Regions from separate parts of the Hoeflea sp. IMCC20628 genome, predicted to be linked through region 2. Evidence: predicted binding sites of a transcription regulator. Region 2 holds the regulator's gene; each other region holds the start of a gene.
The links. Region 2 encodes PhoB, which activates phosphate uptake and scavenging genes when phosphate is short. Its sites were predicted from a motif close to TGTCATNNANCTGTCAT; they were not measured.

Region 1 (3,262 bases), 740 kb from region 2:
ACCCCTTCAGTCGAGATCACCTCGTAATTGACGCTGCACGCAGCCCGCTGCAACTCCAGCCATCCGGCCTCGCAGCGCGTGTCGGGAAATCCTTCCACCTTGCACAGCGAGACTTCGCGGCCTCCGACACGGGTATCGGCCTCGAGAAATTCCACAGTAACCAAGGGCGAAGGTGGTGCCCATACTGCCCGCGCGGCCGGCGCAGTCCAGGCTTCCCACAGGGTTGTGACAGGGGCCGCAAACTGCCGTTCAAATGTCAGCGTCGCAAAACGTCCGCTCATCTCACAAGTCCTTTCGCATAGGCTTCGAGTTGCGTCACCACCGTGCCCCAGCCATCAAAGAAGCCCATTTGCTCATGCGTCGCCCTGGTCTCCGGATTGCGATGACGGGCAATCGCGGTGTAGCTGGTGCCGCCGTCGGGCGTATCCTTGAGAAGCAGGATCGCGGTCATGAAAGGGTCGGGCGCCGGTTTCCAGCCTTCGCTATAGGTATCGGTGAACACCAGTTTCTCCTCCGGCACCACCTCCAGATAAACCCCGAGATTTTCCATGACATTGCCTTCGACATCGAAGGTGGTGTTGAACCGCCCACCAACCCGCAAGTCGATCTCCACCGAGGTTACCTTGTGGGGGGCGGGGATGAAGAAGTGCGGGATGTGCTTCGGCAGCGTCCAGCATTCCCAGATCAGATGCCGCGGCACGGCCAGCGTGCGGGTAAAGCTCAAGTCCGTGGCCGGATCCAGCTCCAGTTTCAGTGTCATGTCTTTTGCTCCTCCATCACCGTTTTCACATAATCGTCCAACCGGTCGAGCCGGGATTCCCAGATTTGCCTCTGCTCATCGAGCCATGTCCGCATCGGCGCCAGCGCCTCAGGCACGATGGCGCAGGTGCGCACCCGCCCGTCCTTCGAGGTTGCGATCAACCCAGCTTCCTCCAGCACCGAAAGATGCCGCATCACCGTGGGCAGGCGCAGTCCTGTCGGATTGGCCAACTCGGTCACCGGTGCAGATCCCTGCGCCAGCCGCGTCAAGATTGAGCGCCGGGTCGGGTCCGCCAGTGCGTGAAACAGGTTCGAGAGATCAGTATCATGCTTAGCCATACAGCTAAGTATCTCGACCGCGCGGCGCCGTCAAGGGACAGTTAGCAATGTTGCTAGGTATTTTTGTGGCGGGTGGGTAAATGCAGCTCCTCCATGTCGGATAGTTCCGTCTCCAGGGGCTGTCACAGAACCATAACGCGCGCGTCATCGGGCTGTAATCCGGTCCGGGCATGAGAGGCTTCTCACAAAAGGAGATCCTCGTGAAAGCTCGTATTCTATCCCTCGCCATCCTTGCCCTGGCATCCCCGGCCACCGCCCAGGAGATCTTTCCCGCCACTCTGGCCGGCCACGCCTATCTGCCTGCTCTAAGCCTGCTGGCACCGCCTGCCGATGCACCCCGCGATGGCTGGATCAGCGGCAAGTTTACCGGCGTTGGCCGCAACGGAGTGCCTCTGTCCGTGCCGGGCGACACCGGCGGCATGCACGGCAAACGCCTGACCGGAATCAGCCTGCCCTTCATCGGCCAGCCGCTGCAGGGATTTTCGGGTTTTGCCATGGACAAGGCCGAAGATGGTTCGGTCTATGTGCTGACCGACAACGGCTTTGGCTCGAAGGCCAACAGCCCTGACACAATGCTTTTTTTCAGCCGCATGATGGCCGATTTCGAGACCGGAAAAGTCGACATCAAGGAAACCGTTTTCCTGCATGACCCCGATTTCAAGGTGCCCTTCCGCATCTCCTGGGACGGAACCGACAACCGCTATCTGACGGGGGCCGATTTCGACCTCGAAAGCATCCAGCGCATTGGCGATTCGATCTGGATCGGCGAAGAGTTCGGGCCTTACCTGATTGAAGCCGACCTTGATGGCCGGGTGAAGGGTGTCTATCCCACGATGATGAACGGCAAACAACTCAAGGGCGCTGACACGCCGGGCATCTCGGCCACATCCGTGATCGGCAAGGACTGGACCGTTCCGCGTTCGGGCGGCTACGAGGGCATGGCGCTGCAGCCCGGCACCGGTCTTTTGTGGGCAATGCTGGAGAAGCCGCTACTAGGTGAAGACGGCAAGAGTGAAGGCGATTTCCTGCGCGTGCTGGCCTTCGATCCGGCCAAGCGCGAATGGACCGGTGACAGCTTCAAGTTCAAGCTTGCCGAAGGTGCAACGGCGATCGGTGATTTCAACTTCATCGACGACACACGTGCGCTGGTGATCGAGCGCGACAATGGCGAGGGTGAGCCAAGCCTGAAATGCGCCGGTGAGCCGGCGGCTGATTGTTTCCCGAACCCGGCAATGGTCAAGCACGTCGTGCTGATCGATACCGCAAGCGTCGATGCGGATGGCTATGTGCGCCGTATCGGGCAGATCGACCTGATGAACATCGCCGATCCCGAAGGACGGGCGCGGATTACCACGGATGGCGGTGAAGAAGGCCGATTCAGCCTGCCCTTCTTCACCATCGAGGATGTGATGCGGGTCGACGATACCCATATCATGGTGGCGATAGACAACAATTTGCCGTTCTCGTCAGGCCGCAAGCTCGACGCCGCGGCGGACAATGAAGTGGTGCTGCTGAGCGTGCCCGAGTTGCTGGCCGCGCAATGAGGCGTTGAAATTGCCGGGGGATCACACCCCCCGGCACCCACACGATCATGTCATGCGGAGAAGCCCGAGAGCGGCGCCTCTGATTGGCTTAACCCGCATTCCCGAACGGCCCGGAATAACCCCGCGCCATCACCTCGCGCTCGTGGCCGAGCATCCAGTGCACCGTCGGAAAGGCGATCTCGTCCATCGGCAGCTTGTCCCAGTCGAACAGCTCAACTTCCAGGCTTTCCTCGCCAATGCCGAACAAGGCAGCACCCGCACCCGGATCAATCAGTTCAGCGCGCCAGATCAGTTGCACCTGGCTCAGGCGCGGGACGGAATAGATGGCCAGCAATTCGCCGAGCTTGAGATTGGCCAGCGCCTCTTCGCGCGCCTCGCGGCGGGCGCCATCCTCGGGTGTTTCATTAAGTTCAAGATAGCCTGCCGGCACGGTCCAGAAGCCGCGGCGCGGCTCGATGGCGCGGCGGCACAACAAGACCTTGCCCTCGTGCCGGACCACCGATCCGACGACAATGCGCGGGTTCTGGTAATCGACGAAGCCGCATGTCTGGCAGACATCGCGTGCATGGGTGTCGCCAGCGGGAACCAGACGGTCGAAGTGTTTCTCGGTGCTCATCGCT
Region 2 (3,262 bases):
GTTCCACCTGGGTAAGCTCGTCGAGGAAGGCCCGACCGACAAGATGTTCACCAATCCGGACACAAAGCTGACCCAGGATTACATCACCGGCCGCTTCGGCTAATGCGCCCGCCACGCGCATCACGAATACAGAATTGAAGGATCACAAAATGCCCGAAGCTCATACCGTCACAGCCTATGATGACGAACTCCGCTTCCTCGTGCGCCGCTTGTCGGAAATGGGCGGCATCGCCGAGCGCATGGTCGCCGACGCGGTCGCGGCGCTCGTCAACGCCGACACGGCGTCCGCGCAGCGGGTCATCTCCGAAGACTTGCTGCTCGATGAGGGCGAACGCGAGATTTACGACAAGGCGGTTCTGATCATCGCCAAGCGCCAGCCGATGGCGTCGGATCTGCGCGAAATCATCGGCTCGATCCGCATCGCGTCGGACCTCGAGCGCGTCGGTGATCTGGGTAAGAACATCGCCAAGCGGGTGATCGCCGTCCACACCATGGCGCAGCCGCGCAAGCTGGTGCGCGGACTCGAGCATCTGGCCGAACTGGCCCTGACCCAGCTCAAGGAGGTGCTCGACGCCTTTGCCACACGCTCGCCGGAGCTCGCACACACCATTCGCGAGCGTGACGAGGAGATTGACGCGATCTACACCTCGCTGTTCCGCGAATTGCTGACTTACATGATGGAAGACCCGCGCAACATCACTGCCTGCACCCATCTGCTGTTCTGTGCCAAGAACATCGAGCGCATTGGCGATCACGCCACCAACATTGCCGAAACGGTCTATTACGTTGCCACCGGCGAGCAACTGTCCGCTGACCGCCCCAAGGACGATGACACCGCCAGCATGATCGTATCCGATCCGGGTTCGGCGTGACAATGCGGGGAGTTTACAGATCATGGCGATAAGCCCGCGCATTACAGTGGTTGAGGACGAGGAAGCACTCTCGGTGCTGCTTCGCTACAACCTGGAAGCAGAAGGCTACGACGTCGACACCGTTCTCCGCGGCGACGAGGCCGAGATCCGGCTGCAGGAACGTGTCCCGGATCTGCTGATCCTGGATTGGATGCTGCCCGGTATTTCCGGCATCGAATTGTGCCGGCGCCTGCGCGCACGGCCTGAAACCGAACGCTTGCCGATCATCATGCTGACGGCGCGCGGCGAGGAAAGTGAAAGGGTTCGCGGGCTCGCAACGGGTGCCGACGATTATGTTGTCAAACCGTTCTCCACGCCAGAATTGCTGGCCCGGGTCAGGGCGATGTTGCGCCGTGCAAGGCCGGAAAGCATTTCCACACTGCTCAAGGTTGGCGACATCGAGCTGGACCGGGAAACGCACCGGGTGCGCCGCCGCGGCCGCGACGTCAAGCTGGGGCCGACCGAGTTCAAGCTTCTTGAATATCTGATGAGCTCACCCGGCCGGGTTTACTCGCGGGCGCAACTGCTCGATGGCGTCTGGGGTCACGATGTCTATGTCGATGAACGAACCGTCGATGTGCATGTCGGCAGGTTGCGCAAGGCGGTCAATCTGTCGGGTATGCGCGACACCATCCGCACCGTGCGTGGCGCCGGCTATTCGATCGAGAGCTGACCGGGGACCTCAGGGGATGGTGACAGTCAACGTTTCGGCCGTGAGTTCACTGCCGAGCTCGACACTCCGGTCCTGCTTGTCGATGACGCAGATGTAGCTCACAAAGGCGTCGCCGCCTTTGGCCTTGCCGGTCACCACAGCGAGACCGAAGCTTTCGCTGCCGAAAGGATCGACGGCGGCCTTGCCGTCGTCGAGCATAGGCGCGGCCGCCTCAAGGCATTTGCTGCGCACCTCGGCGGCAAATTCAGCCCAGGCGTCATCCGAGGAGGCTGCGGCAGGTGCGATGGACATCGGCAAAAGCAGAAGTGCAGTCATCAAATGGCGCATCGGCCGATCCTCTTTGCCTGATTTTGAGTGTGTCGCGACCGACAACTTACATTGATTGCGGTCTCCGCGTCACCATCCATGATCTCAACCGTCACGGCCACACGAGCGCAAAAAAAAGCCCGGATTGATGGATCCGGGCTTTGCTGTCTTCAATCGAAATTGGTTCAGCGGGCGCGCTTGCGCTCGCTGGACGGCTGGAACGCCAGTTTGGCGTGGTAGCCGCAATAGGGAGACGCCTCGCCTGAATCATTGCCGCAGAAATGAAAGCCCTCTTGCAGAGGATCGCCAAGTGGCCATTTGCAGGTCCGCTCTGAAAGCTCGATCAGCGTAAGGCGCCGTGAAATAGGCACCACAACGTCATCGACCGGCCGCGTATCGATGTTCTCCACGGCTACGACGTCGAGATCATCTTTCAAAGCTGCGCCGCCGCTTGAACGGCTGACGGTGCGTGTTGTCTGTGTCGCCGTGCGTCCGGCATAATTCGGTGCGCGCGGTGCTGCGGTTGTGCGTTTGGTCCGCACGGCCGCCTGACCGCCGCTTTTGGCTCTGCCGGGAAGGTTGAGGCGATGCACCTTGCCGATCACAGCATTGCGGCTGACGCCGCCCAACTGTGCCGCAATCTGACTGGCGCTCAGCCCGTCTGCCCAGAGTTTCTTGAGTCTTTCAACCCGATCATCAGTCCAGTTCATGCCTTGGTCTCCGTTTATCCCGTGTTCCGGGATGGCAGAATCCCTCACCGCCGCTCCGGATGACCGGAGCTCAAGCGCTCGGTTACTGTGAGGTGAATAGTGTCCGCCGCGAACGTCTAATTCATAAATTCAACTTAGTGGTTGCATGACTCTATGACAAGAGTCAGGCGAATCATGCCGATTCCTTTTTTCGGTTTTCCCCAACTTACAGGTTGAGACTGGCTGAAGGCCGTGCCGCACTTCCAGACAGCCATCCCGATATGCTCCCGCATAAGATAAAGTGCAAACCGGCGCTGGACCAGGCGCACAGCTTGTCTCATTGACAGTCCATACCGAAATGTAAATAGTGCCCACGCCGCCCCGGAATGGGCGGCATTTTTGGTTTTCCGGCACTGGGTGACTGGGCGGAACGCAACAACCTCCGCCAAGCTTCGGTCAATGCACCGATGCCCGGTGTCCAATGGGAGATGAGCGCCATGGCTGATGTCAAGCCGCTTTATGATACTTACAATCGCGTTCCCTTGGTCTTTGAACGCGGGCATGGCGTGTGGCTGGAGACGAACACTGGCGAACGCTATCTCGATTTTGCCGCCGGCATCGCGGTCAATTCGCTCGGCCATACCCATCCGCATCTTGTCGAAGCGCTGAAAGCGCAGGCCGAC
Region 3 (3,262 bases), 850 kb from region 2:
CCCGTTCCATACACCTTCGAGTTCTTCATCGATGACGCCGCGGATCTGGTCGAAGTTACCCAGACGAATTCCCTTGGAATTGGCGGTCGGGGCCTTGCCGGTCATCTGGATGATGGCAATGTCGGTGCCGGGGTTTTCTTCATAATAACCGGAAGCCTTGGTTGCTTCGTAGGCTGCCATGGTGATCGGCAGGTAACCGGTGTCCTGATGCCATTTGGCCTGGATGTCGGAGCTCGAGAGGAAGTTGAAGAACGCCGCGACGCCCTTGTACTCTTCCGCTGTCTGGCCCTCCATCGCCCACAGCGACGCACCACCGATAATGGTGTTTTGCGGCGCGCCTTCAACATCGCTCCAGTACGGCAGAGGCCGGATGGCGAAGTCGAAAGCGGCTTCGTTCTTCACGCCGGCATAGCCAGCCGATGATTCGGTGAACAGCGCGCATTCACCGGCGCGGAACGGGGCACCGCCTTCGTTGCGACGGCCTGAATAGATGAACTTGCCATCCTTGGCCCACTGCCCAAGCGTTTCGATGTGCTTGACCTGAACATCACCATTGAGGCTCAGCTCCGTATCAACACCGGCAAAACCGTTCTCTTTCGAAGCGAAAGGAACGTTGTGATAGGCGGACAGGTTTTCGAGATGAACCCAGCTCTGCCAGGCGGTGGTCAGCGGACATTTGTTGCCCGATTCCTTGAGCGCGTCGAGAGCGGTTCCGACCATCTCCCAGGTCGACAGATCCATTTCCGGATCCAGACCGGCGGCCTTCAGCGCGTCCTTGTTGACATAAAGCACAGGGGTCGAGGAATTGTAGGGCAGAGACAGCATCTGGCCTTCAGTGGTGGTGTAGTAACCAGCAACAGCGGCGAGATAGACCGATTGATCGAATGGCAGGCCTGATTCGGCCATGACTTCATAGACCGGCTTGATGGCGCCCTTGGCTCCCATCATCGTGGCGGTGCCGACTTCGAAAACCTGAAGAACGTCGGGCTGTTCGCCTGCGCGGAACGCGGCGATGCCGGCGTTGAGCGTTTCCGAATAGTTGCCCTTGTTGGTGGCGACCACGGTGTAGTCGCTCTGGGATGCGTTGAATTTCGAAACCTGCTCGTCGAGCAGTTCCCCGAGACGTCCGGTCATTGCATGCCAGAAATCGATCTGCGTGGCGGCACTTGCAGGTGCAACGCCCGACATGAGTGCGGCGACAACGCCGGCGGCGATAAACTTTTTCATGTGAACTTCCTCCCTTGATGGGAAACGCGTGAAAACGAACGTAACCCGAAAGGGAAACGTAACCTCACAGCGTCTACCGCGCAATTGAAAACAGTTTTGTGACAGCAGGTGTGGAAAACGAAACAACGGACAAACCTCCCTGCTTCACCAGACAATCAGTCCTATTATCAGGAAAATCCTGCAACTGATAAATTCCCAGCAGAGCTAAACCGGGCTTTCCATTCCGGCCGGCATTGCGCATCATGTGCACTGCAAAACAAATCGACACCAATATGCGAGGGGCACCGATGTACGACTATCCTGTTTTGTGGGAATGGCTCAGCTTTGCCGTCCGCTGGCTGCATGTGATCACCGCCATCGCCTGGATCGGCTCATCGTTTTACTTCATCGCACTCGATCTTGGCCTGGTTCAGCGGCCCGGTCTGCCGGAAGGCGCTTTCGGTGAAGAATGGCAGGTGCATGGCGGCGGATTTTATCATATCCAGAAATACCTGGTGGCGCCGCCAAATCTGCCCGAGCACCTGACCTGGTTCAAATGGGAAAGCTATGTCACGTGGTTATCGGGCTTCGCCATGCTGTGGGTGGTGTATTACGCCGGTGCCGAACTCTATCTGATTGACGCCAACGTGCTTGATGTCACGGCCCCCGTGGCGATCGCCATTTCCGTGGCCTCGATCGTGTTCGGCTGGATCGTCTACGATCTGCTCTGCAAATCGCCGATCGGGGCAAACACCACCGGGCTGATGCTGGTGCTGTTTGCGGTGCTGGTGGTGATGGCCTGGGGGTATACGCAAGTGTTTACCGGACGGGCTGCGCTGCTGCATCTGGGCGCCTTTACCGCAACGATCATGACCGCCAATGTGGCAATGATCATCATTCCGAACCAGAAAATTGTTGTGGCCGACCTCAAGGCGGGACGGACGCCGGATCCCAAATATGGCCGGATCGCCAAGCAGCGCTCGCTGCACAACAATTATCTCACCCTGCCGGTGATCTTCCTGATGCTGTCCAACCACTATCCGCTGGCATTTGCAACGCAGTGGAACTGGCTGATTGCAGCGCTGGTGTTCCTGATGGGTGTCACCATCCGCCATTGGTTCAATACGATCCATGCGCGCAAGGGCAAGCCGCACTGGACATGGGCCGCCACGGTGGCGCTGTTTGTCGCCATCATCTGGCTGTCGAGCCTGCCGCGCACCGATGAGGTGATCGAGGAAGCCTCGCTGGCGCCGATCCATCAGCGGTTTGTTGACAATGCCCATTTTGAAGCGGTCAGCGAAACCATCATGGGGCGCTGCTCGATGTGCCATGCAGCGGAGCCGTTCTGGGACGGCATTGCCCGTGCGCCGAAAGACGTGCGGCTCGAGACTGCCTCCGACATCGCCCGCCATGCGCGCGACATCTACATTCAGGCCGGACGCAGCCATGCCATGCCGCCGGGCAACGTCACCTTTGTCGAACCGGAAGAGCGGGCACTGTTTGTGGCCTGGTATGAATCCGCAGTCGCCAGCGAGACCAATCCATGACAGCCAGACTTCTGCGCGGACGCACGCTCAGCTTCAAAACGAGGCCGCAAGCGCGGGACGACCATGCCAGCTATGTCTTCGAGGAAGACGGCGCGGTTCTGGTGGAGAACGGTCGGATCTCGGCATCCGGTGCCTATGGCGCTGTTTTGGCCATGGCACCCGACGGTATCGAGATCATCGACCACCGACCCTGTCTGTTGATGGCCGGGTTCATCGATCCGCATATTCATTTCCCGCAGATGCAGGTGACGGCGAGCTACGCGGCAAACCTGCTGGAATGGCTCAACACCTACACCTTTGTCGAGGAACAACGTTTCGCAGACGCGGCACACTCGGCTCGCTTTGCAACATTGTTCTTCGATGAATTGCTGCGCAACGGCACCACCACGGCTGCGGCCTATTGTTCGGTGCACAAGCGTTCGGCGGACGCCTATTTCGCAGAAGCCAGCCGGCGCAACCTCTTGATGGTCGGCGGCAAGGTGATGATGGACCGCAATGCCCCGGCGGCA

Region 1: a site for PhoB is predicted at 1,241-1,257, ahead of IMCC20628_RS21420 (esterase-like activity of phytase family protein). Genes of this name have one in related genera too.
Region 3: a site for PhoB is predicted at 1,315-1,331, ahead of ugpB (sn-glycerol-3-phosphate ABC transporter substrate-binding protein UgpB). Genes of this name have one in related genera too.

Annotation. Positions count from the first base shown of each region.
Region 1 covers NZ_CP011479.1:4,574,779-4,578,040, reverse strand. Annotated here, with positions in the region: gene IMCC20628_RS21435 (SRPBCC family protein) at 1-281, opposite strand, end outside; gene IMCC20628_RS21430 (SRPBCC family protein) at 278-760, opposite strand; gene IMCC20628_RS21425 (metalloregulator ArsR/SmtB family transcription factor) at 757-1,098, opposite strand; gene IMCC20628_RS21420 (esterase-like activity of phytase family protein) at 1,299-2,642, shown strand; gene IMCC20628_RS21415 (NUDIX hydrolase) at 2,731-3,258, opposite strand.
Region 2 covers NZ_CP011479.1:3,834,679-3,837,940, reverse strand. Annotated here, with positions in the region: gene pstB (phosphate ABC transporter ATP-binding protein PstB) at 1-103, shown strand, start outside; gene phoU (phosphate signaling complex protein PhoU) at 150-872, shown strand; gene phoB (phosphate regulon transcriptional regulator PhoB) at 901-1,584, shown strand; gene IMCC20628_RS18020 (hypothetical protein) at 1,594-1,911, opposite strand; gene IMCC20628_RS18015 (GcrA family cell cycle regulator) at 2,076-2,600, opposite strand; gene IMCC20628_RS18010 (aspartate aminotransferase family protein) at 3,077-3,262, shown strand, end outside.
Region 3 covers NZ_CP011479.1:2,984,675-2,987,936, forward strand. Annotated here, with positions in the region: gene ugpB (sn-glycerol-3-phosphate ABC transporter substrate-binding protein UgpB) at 1-1,227, opposite strand, end outside; gene IMCC20628_RS14215 (urate hydroxylase PuuD) at 1,515-2,753, shown strand; gene guaD (guanine deaminase) at 2,750-3,262, shown strand, end outside.